Ancylothrix sp. D3o: one gene and its partner. The protein of the gene in region 2 binds, or shares a complex with, the protein of the main gene of each other region. Links are inferred from orthologs where the notes say so. Each region holds a gene or a part of one and is shown on either strand. Other genes may lie near its edges. The genes, in order: tsaD and tsaE.

Region 1 (10,096 bases), on a different replicon or contig from region 2:
AGTGCGAATTAGCCCAAGATCAAACTATTGCAGAAATCGAACGTCTGCGTCGCAGCGCTCAACAAGAAATCGAAGAAATGCGGCGAAATGCTGTGGCTGAAGCCAGAGAAATTCACAGTGGTGCTGATGAGTATGCCGACCGAGTGCTAAGAAATATTGAACAGCAACTTGGTGATATGATGCGCGTTATTCAAAATGGCCGCGCTGCTTTACACCAAGAATCAACGGCTTCGCGTCCGCGAGATATCCCAACTATTCAGACTCCCTCACCGGCGCCGGTATCCCGTCCGCCTGAACGACCCAAGCTTTAGAAATTTATCACAATTTTCTGCTCAGCAAAAATTTGAAAGCCCTGGTTTAAATAAAAACCGGGGCTTTCGTATTAGATATTGTGCAAATTAAAAGTAAAAGTTACTCTTTTTTCACCTTAATCAGGATACCAAAACATACCTTTAATGCCTTCAGGATCGGGCATAAAACCCAAAGTCCGATAAAAATCTACCACATGAGGGTCAGCAAATAAAGTGATATTACTGATATCTTCACTGCGGAGTTTTTTAATTAAAAACTTCATTAATGCCTTTCCTAAACCTTTGCCCTGGTAATCGGGGTGAACCACCACATCCCAGAGAGTGGCATTAAAAGCATGATCCGACGTAGCGCGGCAAAAGCCAATCAAACGACGTTTGGCCCCGCGTACCTCCCACATCGAAACCACCAAAAAACTGTGCTGAATTGCCTTTTTAACCTTGCGAAGGGGCCGGCGTGACCAGCCAACTGCATCACAAAGTTCTTCAAGTTCATAGAGGTCTAAGTCTCGGTCGGTACTAAAAAAAACCCGAACATTAGATCCCGCAAAGCGAGAGAGCGACTGAGAACCGGAATCAGGCAACGTTTGGGAAGACACTTCACCGGCACCGAGAGGAAATTCCTCGCCTGAAGCTCCATAGTTGACCGAAGAGGCCATCGCCTCTGGCGACTCTCCGCGAACAGAACCGCTAAATAAGTTTTTCCAAAAACCCATGCCGGCTTGGTAATGGTAAGAGGACTATGTACCTTCAATCCCTGCAAAAAAGCATAGGGACTCTCAATCAACAATTTTATCACTTTTGCTATCGACGCGGTGGATGCGCTGGTAGGATTTTGGCGGGCCGGTAAAACCATTCCCAAACCTCGCAAGCAATTAAGATGCCGGTAGTGGGAGGCTGCATTTTCCGCCTAAAAAACAGCCAGGGGTATCGAGCAGTGTTGTTGATTAAGTGATTCAAGTTTAACCTTTAGAAAGAGGTGAGCAACACAAAAACATTAAATTTTTCGACAATTAACATCAAAAACAAAGCGAAAAACCCACAAAAGCAGATTTCACCCTTACTTGTGCGATGGGGCCGGCAAATTCCTACAGCCTGGGCGGTGATATATAAATTTTCCCACCACTGCAATTGTGGAATACGATAAAAAAGCCAGTGCGTCTTATTCTCTCCCAGAACCCCCCAGATGTTGCCCTCGGCGCTGAGCACAGGCCCAAACCTGTCGCGTGCTTAATTGGGTTTGCATCACCCCCCAAGCGTGGGAGTTCCTCGTTATGAATTGTTGGCTAATGGTGGCTGCTCAAGAGCAACCATTGGGCGATACTTTTTTAACAGAGTTTGATAGTAGGCGGCTGGGATTTTTAACTTTTAGTGCATTTGACTGGGCCTTTCGTGTGTTCCCCTTATTATGGCTGCGGGTTTAAAATCATCGACGCTGGAACTGCTAAAACGCTTCAACCGAGCGTTTCCCCAGTTTTATGAACAATTTGTCAGCAGTGAGATCCAACTGCAAAACCTAAAGCTAGCCTACCAGCTTTATAAAACTAAGCAAGCTGTGATTGAACTGCGACCTGAAGGCAGTAAAAGTGCCTTACATTTTGCCTATCGTAACCAATCGTTTTTACTCAGTGATATTTTTGGCGTTTTGGCTGCCTATGGGCTCACCATTCACAGCCTTAGTCTGTATGGCCAAATTTATCCCCCGATGTTGGTGTTTATCAAGTTGGTGGTTTCGCGCGGGGGTAAGGCTCTTACAGATAAAACTGCTGAAAATGTTTGCAGGGCTGTTCGAGAAGCTTTGGCCGGCCATTTTGAAGTTGAAGAAATGCTGGCTGTTGAATTTAATCTCGATGCCGGTTTAGAAGATGTAGAAACTGAATTTTATGTAGATCCGGTTTTTCACCTACCGGCTCTTTTAATTGAAGCTGATAACCAACCTGGACTTTTTTATAAGGTTATGTATGCTATCTGGCAAGAGGATCTGCTGGTGGTTAACGCCAATTTGCTTGTCTGGCGAGGGCGGACTCGCTTAATTTTATATCTGCTAGGGCCAAATGAAAGTTTAATTCCTGATTACTTGGGCCACAAAATCGCTGAAAGTGTGCGCCAACGCTTATTAGGCCGGCGGTTCTAAGAATGTGATGCGATGGTGGTTATTTCGGGATCTGGGAATACAAAGACTTTTTAGGGGAAAAATTTAAGTCTTTAAGTTCGGTTTTAGCCCTGGGTTTCTCGTTCTGTGGCTTTACTTGGGAACTGGAGGCGCTACCTCCTATATTAATTCTCTGGCTGAGCCACAGAACGAGGGAAAGGGTATTGAGAGGTTTTAGGCGGTTTTACTATATAGCTGCATCAGATGGCTAAGGGAAAGTCGAGATTGAACGCCCAAGGTGAGGGGGGATGTGTGGCCTCGATTTAGGTGTTCTGCTGCGGCGCAGCCGATCATCGCGGCGTTGTCGGTGCAGAATTTCATGGGCGGGAAGATGACTTTGAGGTTGTTTTGCTCGGCTGCCTGTTGCAGGTGTTGTCTTAAACCGCTATTGGCGGCTACGCCTCCGCCGACGGCGATGGTTTTTAATTGGCAATCAAGGGCGCATTTGATGGCGCGGCGGGTTAGGCTTTTGGCTACGGTTTGCTGGAAGCTTGCGGCTATGTCGTTCACCGGCATTTCTCCGCCTTCGCTTTGCAGTTTTTTGACTAGGCGCAAAACGGCGGTTTTTAGGCCGCTGAAGCTGGAGTCATAGGGGTGATAACCACCGGCCGGTAAGGAGATGTTGCCTTCGGGGAGGGGATAGGTGGCTGGGTTGCCAAGTTTTGCGAGGTTATCAATGACCGGCCCGCCTGGGTAAGCTAAACCGAGTAAGCGTGCGACTTTATCAAAGGCTTCGCCGGCGGCATCATCGCGGGTTTGTCCGAGGGTTTCGTACACGCCGCAGTCTTTGACGTGAATGAGGCTGGTGTGTCCTCCTGATACCAATAGGCATAAAAAGGGTGGTTGCAGGCTGGTATCGCTGAGATAGGAGGCGTAGATATGCCCTTCGAGGTGGTGGATGCCTATAAAGGGTTTTTGGTGCAATATGGCGAGGGTTTTGGCGGTGGTGACACCTACCATGAGCGAGCCGACTAAGCCAGGGGCGCAGGTGGCGGCGATGCCGTCGATTTCTGTCCAGTTTAAACCGGCCTCTGCGAAGGCTTGGGCGATGGCTGGGTTGATGCTTTCGACGTGAAGGCGAGAGGCAACCTCTGGGACAACGCCTCCATACTGTCGGTGGGTGGCTATTTGTGAGGTAATGATACTGCTAATTACTTCACGATTCTTTACAATTGCCACCGCTGTTTCGTCACAACTTGTTTCAATTGCTAAAACGGTTGCCATTGACTGGTAATGTGTGTGAAATGGATTCTTTGCTTTTAGTAGCTTAATCTTTCCTAAGTTAACTTGGGGGAGTATTATATGCTCTAATCAAGAGTGCAATTGCTGATATGTGCGGGCGGGTTCTTTGATGTTTCTGTTACCAACAGACTGCTTTGATTAACTCTCCTATAGTAGGCCATTGCATTTTGTCAAAAAAACTTTGCTTTTCTTAACAAAAGGAAACACTTCCATGAGACGAATTCTGGCGTTAGTTTTGGCCATAGGTCTTTGGATCTCTTGTGTGCCCACCGCGTTTGCCGGTGAGCCGAATGTGGCTGGTTTGGTGCCTTGCAGTGAGTCGCCGGCGTTCCAAATGCGGGCAGAAAATGCACGGAATACAACGGCTGATCCGCAGTCTGGACAAAAACGGTTTGAGCGTTATTCGCAAGCTTTGTGCGGCCCAGAAGGTCTGCCTCATTTGATTGCAGATGGCCGGTGGAGTCATGCAGGGGATTTTATTATTCCTAGCATTTTGTTTTTGTATATTGCCGGTTGGATCGGCTGGGTTGGTCGGGCTTATTTGATTGATGTTCGTAAGAGCGATAGCCCCGAAGAAAACGAAATCATCATCAATGTGCCTTTGGCTCTTAGCAAAATGCTGACTGGGTTTATTTGGCCTTTGGCAGCAATTAAAGAAGCCCTGAGCGGCGAGTTGTATGCTAAAGATAGCGAAATTCCTATCTCGCCTCGCTAGGTTGTTTTGAAAAATTAACTGTTTTTAGGAGAGTTGGTCATGCAAACAGGTTTTTTACGTTTTCTGTCTTCGGCGCCGGTGTTGGCTACTATCTGGTTGAGCTTTACGGCGGCTCTCTTGATTGAATTTAATCGCTTTTTCCCCGATTTGCTTTTCCATCCCCTGCCATAATTAGGTGATTGGTGACTGGGGGTTGGGGATTGGTGATTGGGAAGGGAAAGAGCCGGTGTTAAAAGTTAGTTTTTTGGCAGTTCTAGCTAATTTTTAACTTTATTTTTCCCTCTCACTCAGCAGTCACCAATCCCCAGTCCGTTAGTATTGAAAAGTTTTGTTTAAAATTATAAAATCTAAAATCTAAAATCTAAATTTGGAAGGGTTTATGCAGTCAAAGAGTGATGCAAGAGATAATGAGGTTGTGTTTCCGGCTGGTGATCCGCTGGTGGGAAATTTGGCTACGCCGGTGAATGCTTCTGGTTGGACTTTGAAGTTTATTAATAGTTTACCGGCTTATAGAAAGAATTTATCGGCGTCCCGGCGGGGTTTAGAAGTAGGGATGGCGCATGGTTATTTTTTGTTTGGGCCTTTTTGTTGGTTTAATCCGCTGCGGGAGACGACAATTGCGGATTTTATCGGGTTGTTATCAACAATTAGTGTGGTGATAATTTTAACGTTTGCTTTGTCGCTTTATGCGGCGGTTTTGGATATTAATTTGCCGGTGGAAACGGTGACGACACCGCAAGTGCCAGAAGATTTTAAAACGCAAAAAGGGTGGAGAGATTTTGCAACCGGCTTTTTAGTTGGCGGTGTTGGTGGTGGTGTTGCGGCGTATTTGGTATATCAAGTTGTGAAGTTAATTATTTTCTAAATTCTCTTTCTTTTAGGCCGGTGCTTTTCAAAAAGACGCCGGCTTTTTATTTGTGGGGCGGGCATCCTGCCTGCCTTACATCTGCGGTTTTTTTAATCAAACATCTCTAACTTAGTTAAGGAGATCCGCCAATGAAAGCCTCTGAAGAAAAATTACAAAAAATTATCGAAGGGACAATACAATACGTTGTCCCATTGTTTCAGCGAGCTTACAGTTGGACAAAATCTGAGTGGCAAGCGTTGTGGGATGATATTATCACCCTCTGTGAACAGGAAAATCCCCGTGTTCATTTTATGGGTTCCATTGTAACGATGCCGGCAGACTCTGCGCCCGGAGGATGTCCCAAATATATTTTAATCGACGGACAACAACGCATAACAACAATTTTTATATTACTTGCGGCTTTGCGGGATAAAGCCAAGCCGGTTGATCAAAAATTAGCAGATCAAATTCAGAATACTATTCTAGTAAACCAGTATGAGGAAGGCTTAGATTTTTATAAAATTCAGCCTACACAGGTAGATAGAGAAGCATTCTACCGAATTATTCAGTCTGAAACCCCAATTGAGAAAAACGGTATTTCCGAATCTTATGGCTTTTTTGAAAAGAAATTGCACCTAAGCAAAATAGATTTTCAAAAATTAAAAAAAGTTATATGTAGCAATTTTTCGCTTGTAAGCGTTGTTCTTAATAGTGATGACGATCCTTATCTTGTCTTTGAAAGTTTAAACGCCAAAGGAAAGTTGTTAACCCAAGCGGATCTGATTCGGAACTACTTTTTTATGAAAATTGAGGTAAATAATCAAGAATCTATTTATGATAAATACTGGCTACCAATGCAGGAACTTTTAGGGGATAACCTCACGGAATTTATTCGCCATTACTTAACAAAAAGTGGATCAGTAGTTAACAAAGGTGAAATTTATTTCCAGATTAAAGACCGAATTTCTAAAGGTGATCCAGTTCTCTACCTTAAAGATTTATCGATTTTTGCAGAATACTATGCAAAACTTTTGGATCCAAACCGTGAAGAAAAGGAGGAAGTTCGTAAGTATCTTTTGCGCTTAAATAGCCTAGAAGTAGGGACAGTCTACCCATTTCTTTTGAACTGCTATGATGATTGGGCAAAAAGCAAAATAACTGAAGACGAATTTCTTATAATTTTAAAAATTATAGAAAACTTCGTTTTACGGCGTTTTGTTTGCAATATTCAAACCAGAGGTTTAAATCGCCTGTTTGCTTTGCTTTATTCACAAGTGAGCAAAGATTCCAATTTGGCTGAATCAAATTTTATAGAGCGTTTAAAATTAGCTCTCCAGAAACAGAAATATCCAAAAGATAGCGAGTTTAAAGACAGGTTAATGGATGTGCAACTGTACGGAATAAATCGCACACAAAAGGCAAGGTTGATTCTGGAATCTATAGAAGAATCTTTTAATCACAAAGAAAAAGTTGCTTTAAAAGGGCTTACTATTGAGCATATTATGCCCCAGAGTTTGACGGATTGGTGGAAGGAACACTTAGGAGAAGATTGCCAGATCACCCATGAGTTACTGCTACATACTTTAGGTAACTTAACGCTAACTGGCTATAATTCTGAGCTTTCTAATGCTGATTTTTTGAAGAAGCGAACTCACTTTCAAGATAGCAACCTGGAGTTAAATAAATGTTTTGGTGATAAGCAAAGTTGGTGCCAAGAAGACATAGAAGCACGGGGTGAATATTTGGCTGATATTGCTTTAAAAATTTGGAGTTATTTTGGGGAAGAATCGCCTGAAGAGCCTTCTCTCCATAACATCACAGGTCGCAAACCGAAAAAATTGCGTATTTTTGGTCAAGAAGAGGTGGTGAAAACCTGGCGAGATGTTTTAGAACTAACCTTAAATACTATTGCGGATTTTGATTCGGAGCGGTTTCAAGATATTGTAGAACAATTCCCTGGTTTTGTGGCATGGGATGAAAAAGGATTTAAAGAATGGCGGAGACTTAAAAATGGAGCTTTTATCGAAGTTTCTTTATCAGCAAAACGTATCCATAGTTTCTGTATTAAAGCAATACAAACCGCAGAAATATCAGAAGAAAACTGGCAGCTTGAGTTAGAAGAGGAAAAGTAAGAAGTGATGAGACAACCAGTAATAATACAGGCTATATTTTATGTCCAACCCGCCTTTGCCTGAATTGCGGCACAGCTAAAAAGCAATTCCATCGAGTTATTGACATAGAGATTTTTAAAACTCTCCTCAAAATGCCAGAATCTCTAAAAAAAGAAATATTGCATTACGCCCAATATCTCCTAGAAAAACATTCCTAAACTCACTCATCTTCAGAAAACCTTAAACAACCATCAGGTTAGAGAAATTAAACCGGCCAGCTATTTATCTCTGATAATTTCCACCAACCCCTGCAAAAAATAAACCCCCATCCATAACATCAAAATCCTTACCAATCAACCCCCAAAAATCATTTATGATGAAAAAATCAACTCATGCGTAGGGAGCCGGTGCCATGAACGTTGAGGTAACACAAACCACAACCCCTGAAACCCAAGACGACTGGTGGACACCCCCCATGCCACCCACAGACCTAATCTTTGACGACGGGGAACCCTTGGAAAGCAACCGCCACCGTATCGCCATGAACGTCCTCATACGTTCACTACAGCAAGCCTGGGCCGACCGGCAAGATTACTTCACCGGCGGAAATATGTTCATCTACTACAGCAGCGCACAAGCCCGTAACCGCGACTTTAGAGGGCCAGATTTCTTCGTCGTTCTCGACGTAGACGGCACCCAAACTCGCCAAGGCTGGGTCGTCTGGGAAGAAAACGGGCGCTACCCAGACACCATCGTAGAACTAATGAGCCCCAGCACAGCCAATATCGACAAAAACGACAAAAAACATCTCTACGAGCGTACTTTTCGCACCAGAGATTACTTTGTCTATGACCCCTTTAACCCCAACACCTTACAAGGCTGGAGTCTGGATGCGGCTCACCACTACCAACCCCTTGAGCCCAACGAACAGGGCCGGCTTTGGAGTCAAACATTAGGCTTTTGGCTGGGAACCTGGGAAGGCACCATTGACCGAGAAACCGCCCCTTGGCTCAGGTTTTACGACACCCAAGGAAACCTCGTTTTCCTCCCAGAAGAAGCAGCACAGCAACGCGCCGAACAGGAAGCCCAACGTGCTGAACAGGAAGCCCAACGTGCTGAACAGGAAGCCCAACGTGCTGAACAGGAAGCCCAACGTGCCGAACACGAAGCCCAACGTGCTGAACGTTTAGCAGCACGGCTGCGAGAACTAGGGGAAAATCCCGACAGCTTGTAAAAACAAATGTAGGGAACCCCTAGCGGTATCCCTACAAACAATAGCAAGAAACCCCAACAAACCGGATTTCTAAATACCTACAAAAAATCAACAACCCACCGGCACAAACAACGCCCCCTCAATGTGTTCTAAAGTGCCCTCTAAATCATCATTAACAATTTGCAAATCAAATTCACCCGCTGCCGCAATTTCTTCTTTTGCCCGTTCCAAACGTCTAAAAATTGCCTCTTCCGTATCTTGACCGCGAGCGCGAATGCGTTTTTCTAACTCATCAAAAGTAGGAGGCAAAATAAAAATCCGTAGGGCTTCAGGGAACGTCTGTTTAATTTGTCTTGCACCTTCTAACTCAATTTCTAAAATTACCCAATCACCTTTATTAATGTGAGATTCTACCTGACTTTTGAGAGTGCCATAACAATTGCCGGCAAACTCAGCCCACTCTAGCAAATCACCAGCCGCCACCAAATTATCAAACTGCTTACGGTCAATAAAATAATAGTGTTTGCCATTAACCTCCCCCTCACGAGGAGTACGAGTCGTGACAGATATCGAAACATATAACTCAGGATGACGCCGACGTAACGCTCTCAACAACGTCCCCTTGCCTACCCCACTTGGCCCTGTCAAAACAATTAACTTACCGATTTCCATAATCCTCGTTATCTGTCTAAAACTCTCCCCCCCATCTTGCAATGGGTAGGGTATTTCGAGCAACCGGCCAGGGGGACTGCGTAGTGGGGTGTGTTTACTGTAGGCTGCTAACTCTGGGGTGCTTACTGTATTTTGAAGCCTAGCCGCCGCGAAGAGAAACCAAGCTTTCAGCCGCCATTCTCCGCGTAGCGCTACGCGCGGCTACGCCTAACATCCGCGCTTAAAAAACAGCCACCCCAACCGAGTGCAAAAAATTTCCAAACCTAACTCACCGTTTGTCCATCCTTGCTAATAACAAAGCGGTTAGCCACTGTTTCAGGCTGAATAGCCGACAAAATCACATGACTCGAATCCATAATAATAACCGCTCGTGTCCGCCGCCCGTAGGTAGCATCAATAAGCTGACCTCGCTCTCGTGCATCACTAATGATCCGCTTAATAGGAGCAGACTCTGGACTGACAATCGCAATCACCCGGTGAGCCGATACGATATTGCCAAAGCCAATATTAATCAATTGAATATGATTGTCCATAACACACGCTACGGCTGAGCCGTAGGTCGAAAAACTTTAACTTTTTAACCAATAGCAAGAACCGGTGTAACCGACTCACGCTTTAAATTTTGTCCTGTTCGCTTGAAGGCTACTTAAGGATCATTCCAATCCTATCCCCTAGATTCTTGACCCACAAGCCTAAATTTTAGGCAAATTAGAGTTTTTAGATTTTTTTCGGCTTTTTTGGTTGTCTAGCGCCGTCCAAACGTGGCCGGAGGCTCAAAAATACCGGCAACTCATGGTAATGGGTGACATCGTGCTCGGTTCTTTAAATACATCTTT
Region 2 (10,237 bases):
TAACCAAAAAGATAAAGCCATTCAAAGCTGGCAAAACATTGTCAAATACGCCTCCAATGAAACTATAGAAAGGCCGGTTGTCCAAACCGCTCAAGTCTTAGAAAATTTAGCAAATTCCCGCATTTTTCCAGAAACAGAAAGTGTAATTAAACAAAACTTAGATGGCTGGTTTCGCTATCAAGCCTTAAGCGAATATTACCAAATTAAAAAAGACACAACCAGCCTCGCCACCCTCGAAGCAAACGAACAAAAAATTGCCGAACAAGCTGTAATCAAACTCGGCATAATTGGCATAGTTCCCACCATAGGATTTATCGGCGGCACCGGCTTACTAATTGGCTTACTCATTCAACAATTAATCAAAGGCAAACAAGCAGTTTTAGCCACCAATGGCGATGTCGCTTGGGAAACTCCCTGGGATTGGGAAATAATCTGGCAAGTGCTAGTTGGTGGCTTCTTCTTTATCTCACAAATTGCCGCTCCCTTACTCCTCCAAACCATCAACGCACTATTAAAAATTAACCCCGGAACCTTCGATGTGCGAGGCAAAGCAATTTACATCTTATTCACCTATATTGTTCTTGCCGCTGGCGGAATATTAGCCATTTATTTTTCCGTCAAACCCTTTACTCCCCTGCCGAAAGATTGGTTTCGCATTGATTTAAAAGGAAAATGGTTTTTCTGGGGCTTAGGTGGCTATTTAGCCGCGCTTCCGCTCGTAGTTTTAGTATCCCTAATCAACCAAAAAATCTGGCAAGGACAAGGTGGCAGTAATGCTATTTTACCCATAGCTTTAGAAAGCAAAGATGCTGTGGCTTTGACGATATTCTTTCTCACCGCTTCCATCGGCGCACCAATCTTTGAAGAAATCATGTTTCGCGGTTTTTTATTACCATCCCTGACTCGTTATATGCCGGTTTGGGGGGCAATTGTTCTCAGCGGTTTAATCTTTGCAGTCGCACACTTGAATGTTTCTGAAGTGCTACCTTTAGCAACACTGGGAATAATTTTAGGCTTCGTTTATAGCCGATCTCGTAATTTGCTGGCTTCGATGTTTCTCCATAGTTTATGGAATAGCGGCACCTTGTTGAGCTTGTATGTTTTGGGGAGTGCAGCGAATTAAAAAAAATCGCTACTTATTTCAAAAACGCTAAGTATTCCTGCGTAGACAACCGAAAATATTAAATTTTTATGTCTTTTGCAGGATATTTTAGAGACGTAAGATATAGTACAGGAAATCAACCTGTGCAGATTTTCAAGAGAGGTTAAAATGAGCCATAATTCTCCGAAATCTAAAGCGGCGGCTCTACTGTTGTGCTTCTTTCTGGGTGTTTTAGGCATCCATCGTTTTTACATGGGATATGTGACGATAGGAGTGATTCAGCTTCTCACCGGCGGCGGTTTCGGTATTTGGTGGATAATTGATTTTATACTGTTGGTTTTGGATAATCTACCTGATAGTAAGGGCCGCAGTTTGGTTTAATTAGAATCATTGGTTCCTTATCCTGGGTGTTGTTTGGCTCGTTCTTTTACCGCTCTTCAAAAAGCCGGCACAACTCAACAAGCACTAAAAATAAGAAGAAAAAATTATGCTGGATTTGACTGCAAAAAAGCTCATTTTTCTACTTTTGCTGACAGTTGTGAGTGCCGGTGCCTTCGGTACTTTTGCCGAGTTGGAAACCAATGTTTTGCTCAAATGCTATGGATTAATCTTGGTTTTGCAAGCGGGGTTTGCTTTAGTTTATCTGGGGTATTACCGGCGCCGACGTGAATTTTAATCAGACATTAACTTTTCTAGGGTAATTTAACCTTTAGCACTTAAATAAATTTATCGGTATTGCTACATTTAAAAAACCAAATTTTTCAAATCAAAACCCCCCACCGGCAGTAACTCCGCCTGTCTACCACAATCCCCTAAATCTGTCAAGCAAACTTCTAAATATTGAGCCGGCTTATATAACAATCTCTCAGCCCATTCTATCGCCACAATCCCCGGTGTTACTTCCACCCCTTCCCAATAAATCTCCGGGTATAAACTCGCCGCTTCCCCCTCCGCAAGCCGGTATAAATCAAAATGGTAAAGAGGGATACGACCATCAGTATATTCGCTAATCAGCGTAAAAGTAGGACTAACAACCAAATCCGCAATACCTAAACCTTCAGCCAACCCTTGAACCAAAGTCGTTTTCCCAGCCCCTAAATCGCCCTTTAATAACAGCAAACTCCCCGGTTTTAAAGTTTCGCCAAGACAAAATCCCAGACGGTAAGTTGAGTCTGGAGTAGGAAGATTTAGAATAGTTGATTTTCGGGTCATTTTACACTAACCAAAACACAAAAAAGCACTCTAAAACTAAGCTAAGAATAAACTTTATTACAGGATATTTATCATACCACAAAAGCAGTAAACATGAAAAGAATTACCAAAAATTCCTCACAGAAAAAAAGGCTAATTGGGAAAACAGATCAAAGCTTGGAAGTTAATAAAATTTCCAGAAAATAATCAAAAAGAGCCAATCTAGCTGTCAGGAAAACAGCCGCCACAGACAAAAGCAATTACAAAGCTTGAACACGGCTATACCAACGCAGCAAAACGCGAGCAAGCTGGTAAGGGTTGTGGCGAACATAGCCAGTTTCGGTGTCTTCTTCCATAATATTTGCTAAAACAATACGTCGGCCCAATTTAGCAATCGCTTCTCGGTCAAGAAAAACAGGTGTAGATTTTTCTTGAGCATAACGAATTAAAGCTTGAGCAGAGGGTACTTTTCGCTGGACAATAACAGAATTAAACAATTGTTTACCACCACAAGCATTATCAATAGCTTTGATATGATCACCCACGCTGTAATCTTGCGTTTCCCCTGGTTGGGTCATAATATTGCAAATGTAAATTCGGGGCACTTTAGTTTGTTCAATAGCTTCGGCAATTTCGGGAACCAGTAAATTAGGGATGACGCTGGTGTAGAGACTGCCAGGGCCAATAATAATCAAATCAGCTTCGCGGATAGCTTGCAAAGCTTTGGGTAAAGCCGGCGGGTTGGCGGGGGTGCAGCCAATTTTGACGATATTACCACCGGCCTCAGTAATGCTAGACTCGCCTTCAATGCGTCTTCCGTCACTCAGCACAGCCCAGAGGTTAACATCAGTGAGAGTGGCCGGTAAAACTTGGCCGCGTACTGCCAGGACTTTAGAACTAGCCGCGATAGCTTGTTCAAGATCGCCTTCAATGTCACTCATAGCGGTGAGAAAAAGGTTGCCGAAACTGTGCCCGATTAAACCGTTACCGGCTTTAAAGCGATATTGGAATAATTCAGTTAACAGTTTTTCTTCATCAGCTAAGGCTGCCAAACAGTTGCGGATATCGCCGGGGGGAAGCACACCAATTTCGCGGCGCAGTCTGCCAGAGGAACCACCATCATCAGCAACAGTCACAATAGCGGTGATGTTGGCGCTATATTTTTTCAGTCCTCTGAGAAGCGTTGATAAACCGGTGCCCCCGCCAATGGCTACGATTTTTGGGCCTCGGTGTAGTTTGCGGTGAGACATCAACAAGTCGATGAGTTCTTCTTCGCCTTCTGGCATCAAAACTTTGGTGATCGAACCGACAGTCCGGGTTTGGCCCCAAAATATTAGGATCAGGCCAAAAGCGAGAACAAAAGGGCCGCTGATGTAGCTGGGAATGACTGTGGTGAGGTATTCGAGGATCTCTTCGATGATTTGGATCAGGTAAAAAATGGGGGTGAGTTTGATCCAAATGGCAATGCCGAGACTCGTGAGGAGGACGCCACCGGCACTCATTAGTAACCAGCGTTTAACAAATAACCCCGGAGATAACCATTTAAACCACTGGCTAAGTCGGTTCGGTGTATGGTTTCGAGATTCGTGGGTAAGGACGAAAAGCGCTTGTTTGAATAATCCTATTGACATACGGTTTAGGGGTGTAAGGGATTAAGACCTATGAACAGACAATTTACACGGCTTTGATGCTGTAGCGGCAAGTAAAATAATTACGCTTCTAAGGTTAATCTGACAAAGTTTCTGTGTCTAATGTTGCAGTTGGCAGGACTGCCATTGAGTTTGTCTCAAGATATACTGCCAGAAAGTGACGTTTAAATTTTTGAAAATCAATCTCCGGTTTGCCGGTGCTTACTAGCAAGTTGAGTTTTTTTCTATGAAAGAGGGAGTAATTGAGCTTAAGGGCATTTCTAAGTCGTTTGGTGACAATCTGATTTTGGATCAAGTCGATCTGACCGTTTACCGGGGTGAGGCTTTGGCCATTATCGGCCCGTCGGGGACGGGGAAATCTACATCTTTGCGAATTATGGCGGGGTTGCTTGCGCCCGATAGCGGCGAGGTTTATGTGGAGGGTCAGCTTCGACAGGGTTTGATTGGCGATGCTTTTGACCCGATTCGCATTAGTATGGTGTTTCAGCAAGCGGCTTTGTTTGACTCCTTGACGGTTGATGAAAATGTGGGTTTTTTACTTTACCAGCGATCCAAACTTCCGCGCCATAAAATTCGGGAATTGGTGGAGGAAAGTTTGGAAAGAGTAGGGTTGTCTGGGGTGGCTGATCGCTATCCTGATCAGCTTTCCGGTGGGATGCGTAAGCGAGTCAGTTTTGCGAGGGCGATTTTGAGTAACCCTGATAATCCTCGTGATACGCCAGAGGTGGTGCTTTATGATGAGCCTACTGCCGGTTTAGATCCGATTGCTTCTACGGTGATAGAAGATTTAATTCGGGATTTGCAACAAAATCAAGGGGGTTGCAGTACCTATGTGATGGTGACTCACCAGGATAGTACAATTCGCCGCACGGCTGACCGAATTGTATTTCTTTATCAAGGTAAGGTGCAGTGGGTAGGTACAATTGATGACATTGATACGACAACTGATCCGTTAATTCGACAATTTTTTAGCGGCAGTGTCACCGGCCCGATTGTTGTTGCCGGTTAACATAATTTTCTATCTTTAGATAGATGTATTTTGGTTTGTTTTAAAATAAGGAGAAGCGAAGACCTAACATCGAAAAATAATCGTCTTTGGTCATTGGTCAAGAGTGATTGCAAAAAGATCAGGGTCTATCGCTAGTGACCATTAATGCAAGACGGTTGACACCGGACAGAAGACACAGGACAAATTTAATTTTAAAACATTGCAGAGGAAAAAGTTATGCGTTCCCGAACAGTGCGAGAAGGATCTGTGGGTTTGTTGCTCTTGTTGGGGGTGGGTTGTTTTGGGGCTTTGGTTTTGTGGTTGGGCGGGCTGACTTTGGGGAGAAATTATTATCGGTTTGTGGTGAATTTTCAGGAAGCGGAAGGGCTGGAAGTGGGGACGGAGGTTCGCTATCGTGGCGTTAGTGTGGGTAAAATTACAGCGATTAATCCGGGTCCAAATACGGTAGCGGTGACGGTGGAGGTGACTCCATCGGATTTGGTGATTCCTCGTGAGGGGGTTTTAATTACTTCCAATCAATCGGGTTTGATTGGCGATACTTATATTGATATTACTTCGACTATTCCCGTTTCTTTGGGGTCAAATGTGACTAAGCCTTTGGATAAAAATTGTAACTCGGATTTGATTATTTGTAATAATTCTAAGGTGCAAGGAGAAACAGGGGTGAGTTTTACGAGGCTGATTGAGTCTACGATTGAGTTGACTAACGTGGTGAATAATCCTGAGTTGTTTAAAAATATTAATACGTTGGTAGAAAATAGTGCAACGGCGACGGCGGGGGTGAGTGATTTGACAAGGGAACTTTCGAGTTTAAGTCAGTCGGTTCGTCAGGAGTTGAGGGGTTTTTCTGAAAATGCTAATAATTTGACGCAGAAGGCTAATCAAATTGGCGATTCGGTGGATCAGGTTGTTAATCAGGTGGGGGGATTAACTAATCAGTTTAGTTCGAGTATGAATGAGTTTACTTTGACGGCTAATCAAGTTCGTGTAAGTGCGGCGCAAGCAGATCGTTTGATTACAAATGTGAATAATTTGGTGATGAGTAATAGTTCAAATTTGGTGGCGGCGTTGGATAATTTGGGTGCGACAAGTGTGGAATTACGGACGGCTGTGGGTGGTTTGTCGCCAATTTTGGATCAGGTGAAGGGGGCGGAGTTTATTAGAAATTTGGAGAGTTTATCGGCGAATGCTGCTTTGGCTTCTGCCAATTTTCGCACTTTTTCTGAGGGGCAAACAATTCGCAATATTGAGACGGCGACGGCGAATGCGGCTTTGGCTTCTGCGAATTTGCGCCAGCTTTCTGATCCTTCTAATTTGATCACTTTACAGCAAACTTTGGAGTCGGCGCGGGTGGTTTTTCAAAATGCTGAAAAGATTACTTCTGATCTGGATGAGTTGACTGGTGATCCGCAGTTTCGAGGGAATATTCGCCGCTTGGTTAATGGGTTGAGTGGCTTGGTTTCTTCAACTCAACAGTTACAGCAGCAGGTGGAGGTTGCGAAGAGTGTGGCGCCTTTACAGTTGACGGTTGATAGGTTAGCACAAGATGTTGTGGAAGATAACGGGGAGGCTGTTTTGAAGAAGCAACAACTCCCGACGGTTAGGGTGATTTTGCCGGTGAGGGCGGCGGTGAATACGCCTTCACCGCAGGGTGAGGAGTAACAGAAATTAAGAAAAAAAGGTGAAAAATTATTTGGCTTTTTCTACAGTTTTGGTGTTAGATCCATTCTTCCTCGTCTCCTTGTTGGGTGTAGCTTTTAAATATGTTTTTGTTGGCGTGAATTTCGCGGGTGAGTTCAAATAGTTTTTCTTCGGTTATTCCCCATTTATCAAGGATTTCTTGGAGGCTTTTTTTAATTTCTTTGGCGCCGGGAAATCCTTTATAGCGAATGATTAACCGGGCTAGTTCTGCTTGATAATATTCGCTTGGTTCTTCTGCTAGGATGGTGGCGATGGTGTCGCTGTCTTTTTTTTCTTGGGGGTGTTTTTGATCTAAATTGGTGGATTGTGCCATAGTGATGTTTTGTGGGAGGGTTTTTAAGTAGAAGCACTTAATTATTTGTAGGATGGGTAGAGCGTAAGCGATACCCATCAAAGCGTCGAGAGTGTTGGGTTTCGTTCCTCTACCCAACCTACATTACATATAGAGTTTAATTAAGTTGACTTACTTAATTCAATTGGCTAATTATTCAAAAGCCGTTTTTTTGACGAGTAAAGGCGGATTTATTAATATTAAAGGTCAATTAGAGGCTATTTAACCGGCCACGAATTAACCGGCATCTTATCAAAAAAAACCTCAATTTTCAAGACTGCTCAAAAGAAAATCCATGAACCTCAGCATAGCGGTGTAAAAACCGCATCACACGCTCAAAAGCCTCCTCACCCTCTACATCAAAAGAACACTCAGCAGCAGACAAATTATCATCATCCACAAAAACAAACTTAATCCCATTTGGATAAACCTGAATAGCCCCCTCCTCATCCCGCAGCCAGAGATTTTCAATTTTATTCGTAAAACTGCGCCCCTTTTCCAAAGCCTGAACTTGTTTAAACGTCAAAACCACAGTTTTTTTAGCAGAAAAGCGATTTTTCCGTAAACTCACCCCGCTAATTTCCTCTTCCAAACCATCAATAAACTGCACAGAAACAACCGGCATAAAAACCACCCCAAAATAAACTCCTATCTCCAGCCTATCATTTTTGCTGCTTAAATTTCACACAACTTTCTAAAAAACGAGCCGGTAACTCAGTCGTAGCCCCCCAGTGTAAATGCACATAAGAAGCGTGTAAATTAGGCATCCCCCACCCTTCCAACTCGCTTGTACTCTGTGCAGAAATACCCCGGATTTCAAATAAACGTGCGGGAGTTTTTTCTTCCCCTTCATAGCAAAGTGTCAGAGAAGATCGATGAAATTCATGCCCCCAAACCACCTGATCTTTTGCTAAAAGCGGACTATCCTGTAAAGCCACACATTGCCGGTATCCCAAAGTTAACCTTTTACCCATCACCGCAGAAGCCGGTATAACCCCAACCCCCCGCCAATTTTTCCCCTCAAAATCGATAATTTCCTCACACAAATACATCAAACCCCCACACTCAGCATAAACCGGCATCCCCCCCAAAATTGCCTCCCGTACTGCTTCCAACCCCCGCTTATTCTCACTTAACTTTTCCGCAAAAACTTCAGGAAAACCACCCCCAAAATATAAACCTTCAACATCAACCGGCATTTTCTCTTCCAGCGGACTCCAAAACACCAACTCAGCCCCTAACTCCTCCAACATATCAAGATTATCCTGATAATAAAAATTAAAAGCCTTATCACGCGCAACAGCTATTTTTATTAAATCCAATCCCTTAAATGTAGAATGGCGCTCATGTTGCCCGCCCCACTGGTGGGGTAGGCATCTTGCCTGCCCTACATCTGCGGTTTTAATCTCCAATAACGGCAGCAAACTTCCCCAATCAAAACACTCATTACCTATCTCAGCAAGCCTCTCAATAACCGCATCTAAATCCCCTAACTCTTCAGAAGGAACTAAACCCAAATGCCTATCAGGAATGCTAATTTCATCAGTACGCCTTAACACCCCCAAAACCGGCAAATTCAACCCCTCCAAAGCATCCTTCAGTAATTCTAAATGCCGGTCACTTCCCACCCGATTTAATACCACACCGGCCATTTTAATTCTACTATCTAATGTGCAATATCCGTGTGCGATGGCGGCAACCGAACCCGACAACCGCGAACAATCTATCACAAATATAACAGGCAAATCTAAAATTCTAGCTATATGTGCGGTACTGGCATAATCATTTTTGTCTGGTTGGTGAGCAGTTTTAACACCATCAAATAAGCCCATTACGCCTTCAACAAGCGCATATTGGGGCGGTTTCTGACAATCTTGTGTATATTTGGCAAAACATTTCCTCACATAATCTTCAGAAGTGAGAATAGGATCTAAATTACGACAAGGCCGGCCAGTAACATAGTGATGAAACATAGGGTCTATATAATCCGGCCCAACTTTAAAAGACTGCACCGGCACCCCACGAGATTTCAAAGCAGCTAAAAGCGCCAGAGTAATAGTAGTCTTTCCCGCCCCACTGCGTTCACCGGCAATAATTAAACTCATTTGTCATTTATCATTAGTCCATAGTCATTTGTCCTTTGTTCAAGAGTCTTTTGTCAAGGGTAAACATGATGTAAGTAGAAGCACTTAATTATTTGTAGGATGGGTAGAGCGTAAGCGAAACCCATCAAAGCCTTGAGAGAGTTGGGTTTCGTTCCTCCACCCAACCTACATTACAAATGACAAATGACAAATGACCAAGGACAAAAGACTATTGACACTTAAGAATTTGAGAAGTCACAGCCAAACTTTCCTCATAAAGCATTTCGCGTCCCCAACGTTGTAACTGTTGGCTGAGGAGAATTTCAGCTTTTTGGTCACTGCGAGGCGCTACCTGCTGAATGCGACAAGCTTGGGCACCGCCTTTAGCTTCCATCCGCATACAGCCGGTGGTTTGAGAGCAAAGAACAGTACAGCAGTCGGCTTGTTCGTTAGTAGAAGTCAGACGCAAACTAATTAAATCACCAGGAATATCACCCCAGTCAGCAGTGGGGATAGCAGCAAGTTCTGCCTCAATTTCTTTGTTGTCTTTACCTTGGAATGTAATGCGTTTAATTTGATAATCGCCGTCTTCTTGTTGGCAAGAAACCGGCACCCAACCCAGACGACTTGCCAGCCAACCCAAAAACATTAAAGCTTGGCTAGGATTGCCTTTTTCGTAGTCAATGGTAACGCGATCAACTTCATAAATAGCAGAGCGACGTTCTGGGGGATCGAAAGCTTCAGCCGTTAATTCTTGCCAGGGGGCCAGCCGGCGCCAATTGAGATCCGCCACAGCAATACCGGCATCAATGAGGGCTTGGACGCGCCGCACACCAACTTCTGGGTCATTAAAAGCGCTGGAGTCTACAATAACCGAGTTGCTGTCGTCAGCAAGGCGTTTGAATAAGCCCATATTAATATCCGGGGCTGCTTTCCACCACAGGAATTTAGGCAACTCGCCAATTAATAAAGCTCCAATCATACCCCCCACTCGTTCCAAAGCTTCTACAGTTCCTTTGAGAGTGATGTATTCACAGCAGATCAGAGTATTGCTGCTTTGTTTATTGATAGGACAATAGGCCGAAACTTGAGCGCTGACACCTTCATCTTCCCCAGAAACCGGGCAAAGAGTAATAATACGGCAGGGGTTACGGGAAGCAATTTCGTCAG

Evidence for each region.
Region 1: the proteins of tsaE (region 2) and tsaD are in contact, whole or in part, in a crystal structure (PDB 6N9A), measured with the Thermotoga maritima proteins. The link is inferred for Ancylothrix sp. D3o from one-to-one orthologs. Residues at the interface, in WP_004082108.1 of Thermotoga maritima: Leu37, Gly38, Lys46, Lys57, Val59, Lys60, Ser61, Thr63, Phe64, Thr65, Leu66, Met67, Val69, Pro71, Tyr82, Arg83, Leu84, Asp86, Asp88, Phe89, Asp93, Ile128, Asp130, Glu131, Arg134; in WP_004082750.1 of Thermotoga maritima: Cys10, Asp11, Arg49, His50, Leu82, Gly84, Gly135, Gly136, Glu154, Thr155, Leu156, Asp157, Asp158, Ser159, Glu162, Asp165, Lys166, Arg169, Leu170, Tyr175, Lys213, Thr214, Leu217, Tyr218, Gln221, Arg222, Asn324.

Annotation. Positions count from the first base shown.
Region 1 is NZ_JAMXEX010000001.1:799,334-809,429, forward strand. Bases 1,660-4,477 are described here. They hold tsaD (tRNA (adenosine(37)-N6)-threonylcarbamoyltransferase complex transferase subunit TsaD), read right to left. Parts: upstream 3,685-4,477; coding sequence 2,635-3,684; downstream 1,660-2,634. Other genes in these bases: NG798_RS03355 (hypothetical protein), read left to right, coding at 1,717-2,442; NG798_RS03365 (Photosystem I reaction center subunit III), read left to right, coding at 3,914-4,417; psaJ (photosystem I reaction center subunit IX), read left to right, coding at 4,457-4,477. In the rest of the region: NG798_RS03345 (ATP synthase F0 subunit B), read left to right, coding at 1-311; NG798_RS03350 (GNAT family N-acetyltransferase), read right to left, coding at 428-1,024; more of psaJ, read left to right, coding at 4,478-4,588; NG798_RS03375 (photosystem I reaction center subunit XI), read left to right, coding at 4,797-5,282; NG798_RS03380 (DUF262 domain-containing protein), read left to right, coding at 5,414-7,396; NG798_RS27970 (DUF2281 domain-containing protein), read left to right, coding at 7,507-7,593; NG798_RS03390 (Uma2 family endonuclease), read left to right, coding at 7,788-8,609; gmk (guanylate kinase), read right to left, coding at 8,697-9,260; extracellular matrix/biofilm regulator RemA, read right to left, coding at 9,524-9,793.
Region 2 is NZ_JAMXEX010000005.1:95,244-105,480, reverse strand. Bases 581-3,539 are described here. They hold tsaE (tRNA (adenosine(37)-N6)-threonylcarbamoyltransferase complex ATPase subunit type 1 TsaE), read right to left. Parts: upstream 2,315-3,539; coding sequence 1,847-2,314; downstream 581-1,846. Other genes in these bases: yvcK (gluconeogenesis factor YvcK family protein), read right to left, coding at 2,554-3,539; NG798_RS11680 (hypothetical protein), read left to right, coding at 1,590-1,778; NG798_RS11685 (TM2 domain-containing protein), read left to right, coding at 1,271-1,483; NG798_RS11690 (CPBP family intramembrane glutamic endopeptidase), read left to right, coding at 581-1,123. Outside these bases: more of NG798_RS11690, read left to right, coding at 1-580; more of yvcK, read right to left, coding at 3,540-3,924; NG798_RS11665 (ABC transporter ATP-binding protein), read left to right, coding at 4,169-4,951; NG798_RS11660 (MlaD family protein), read left to right, coding at 5,168-6,613; NG798_RS11655 (DUF3288 family protein), read right to left, coding at 6,669-6,965; photosystem II reaction center protein Psb28, read right to left, coding at 7,255-7,608; NG798_RS11645 (cobyrinate a,c-diamide synthase), read right to left, coding at 7,646-9,088; glucose-6-phosphate dehydrogenase assembly protein OpcA, read right to left, coding at 9,297-10,237. UniProt on the Escherichia coli protein: Required for the formation of a threonylcarbamoyl group on adenosine at position 37 (t(6)A37) in tRNAs that read codons beginning with adenine.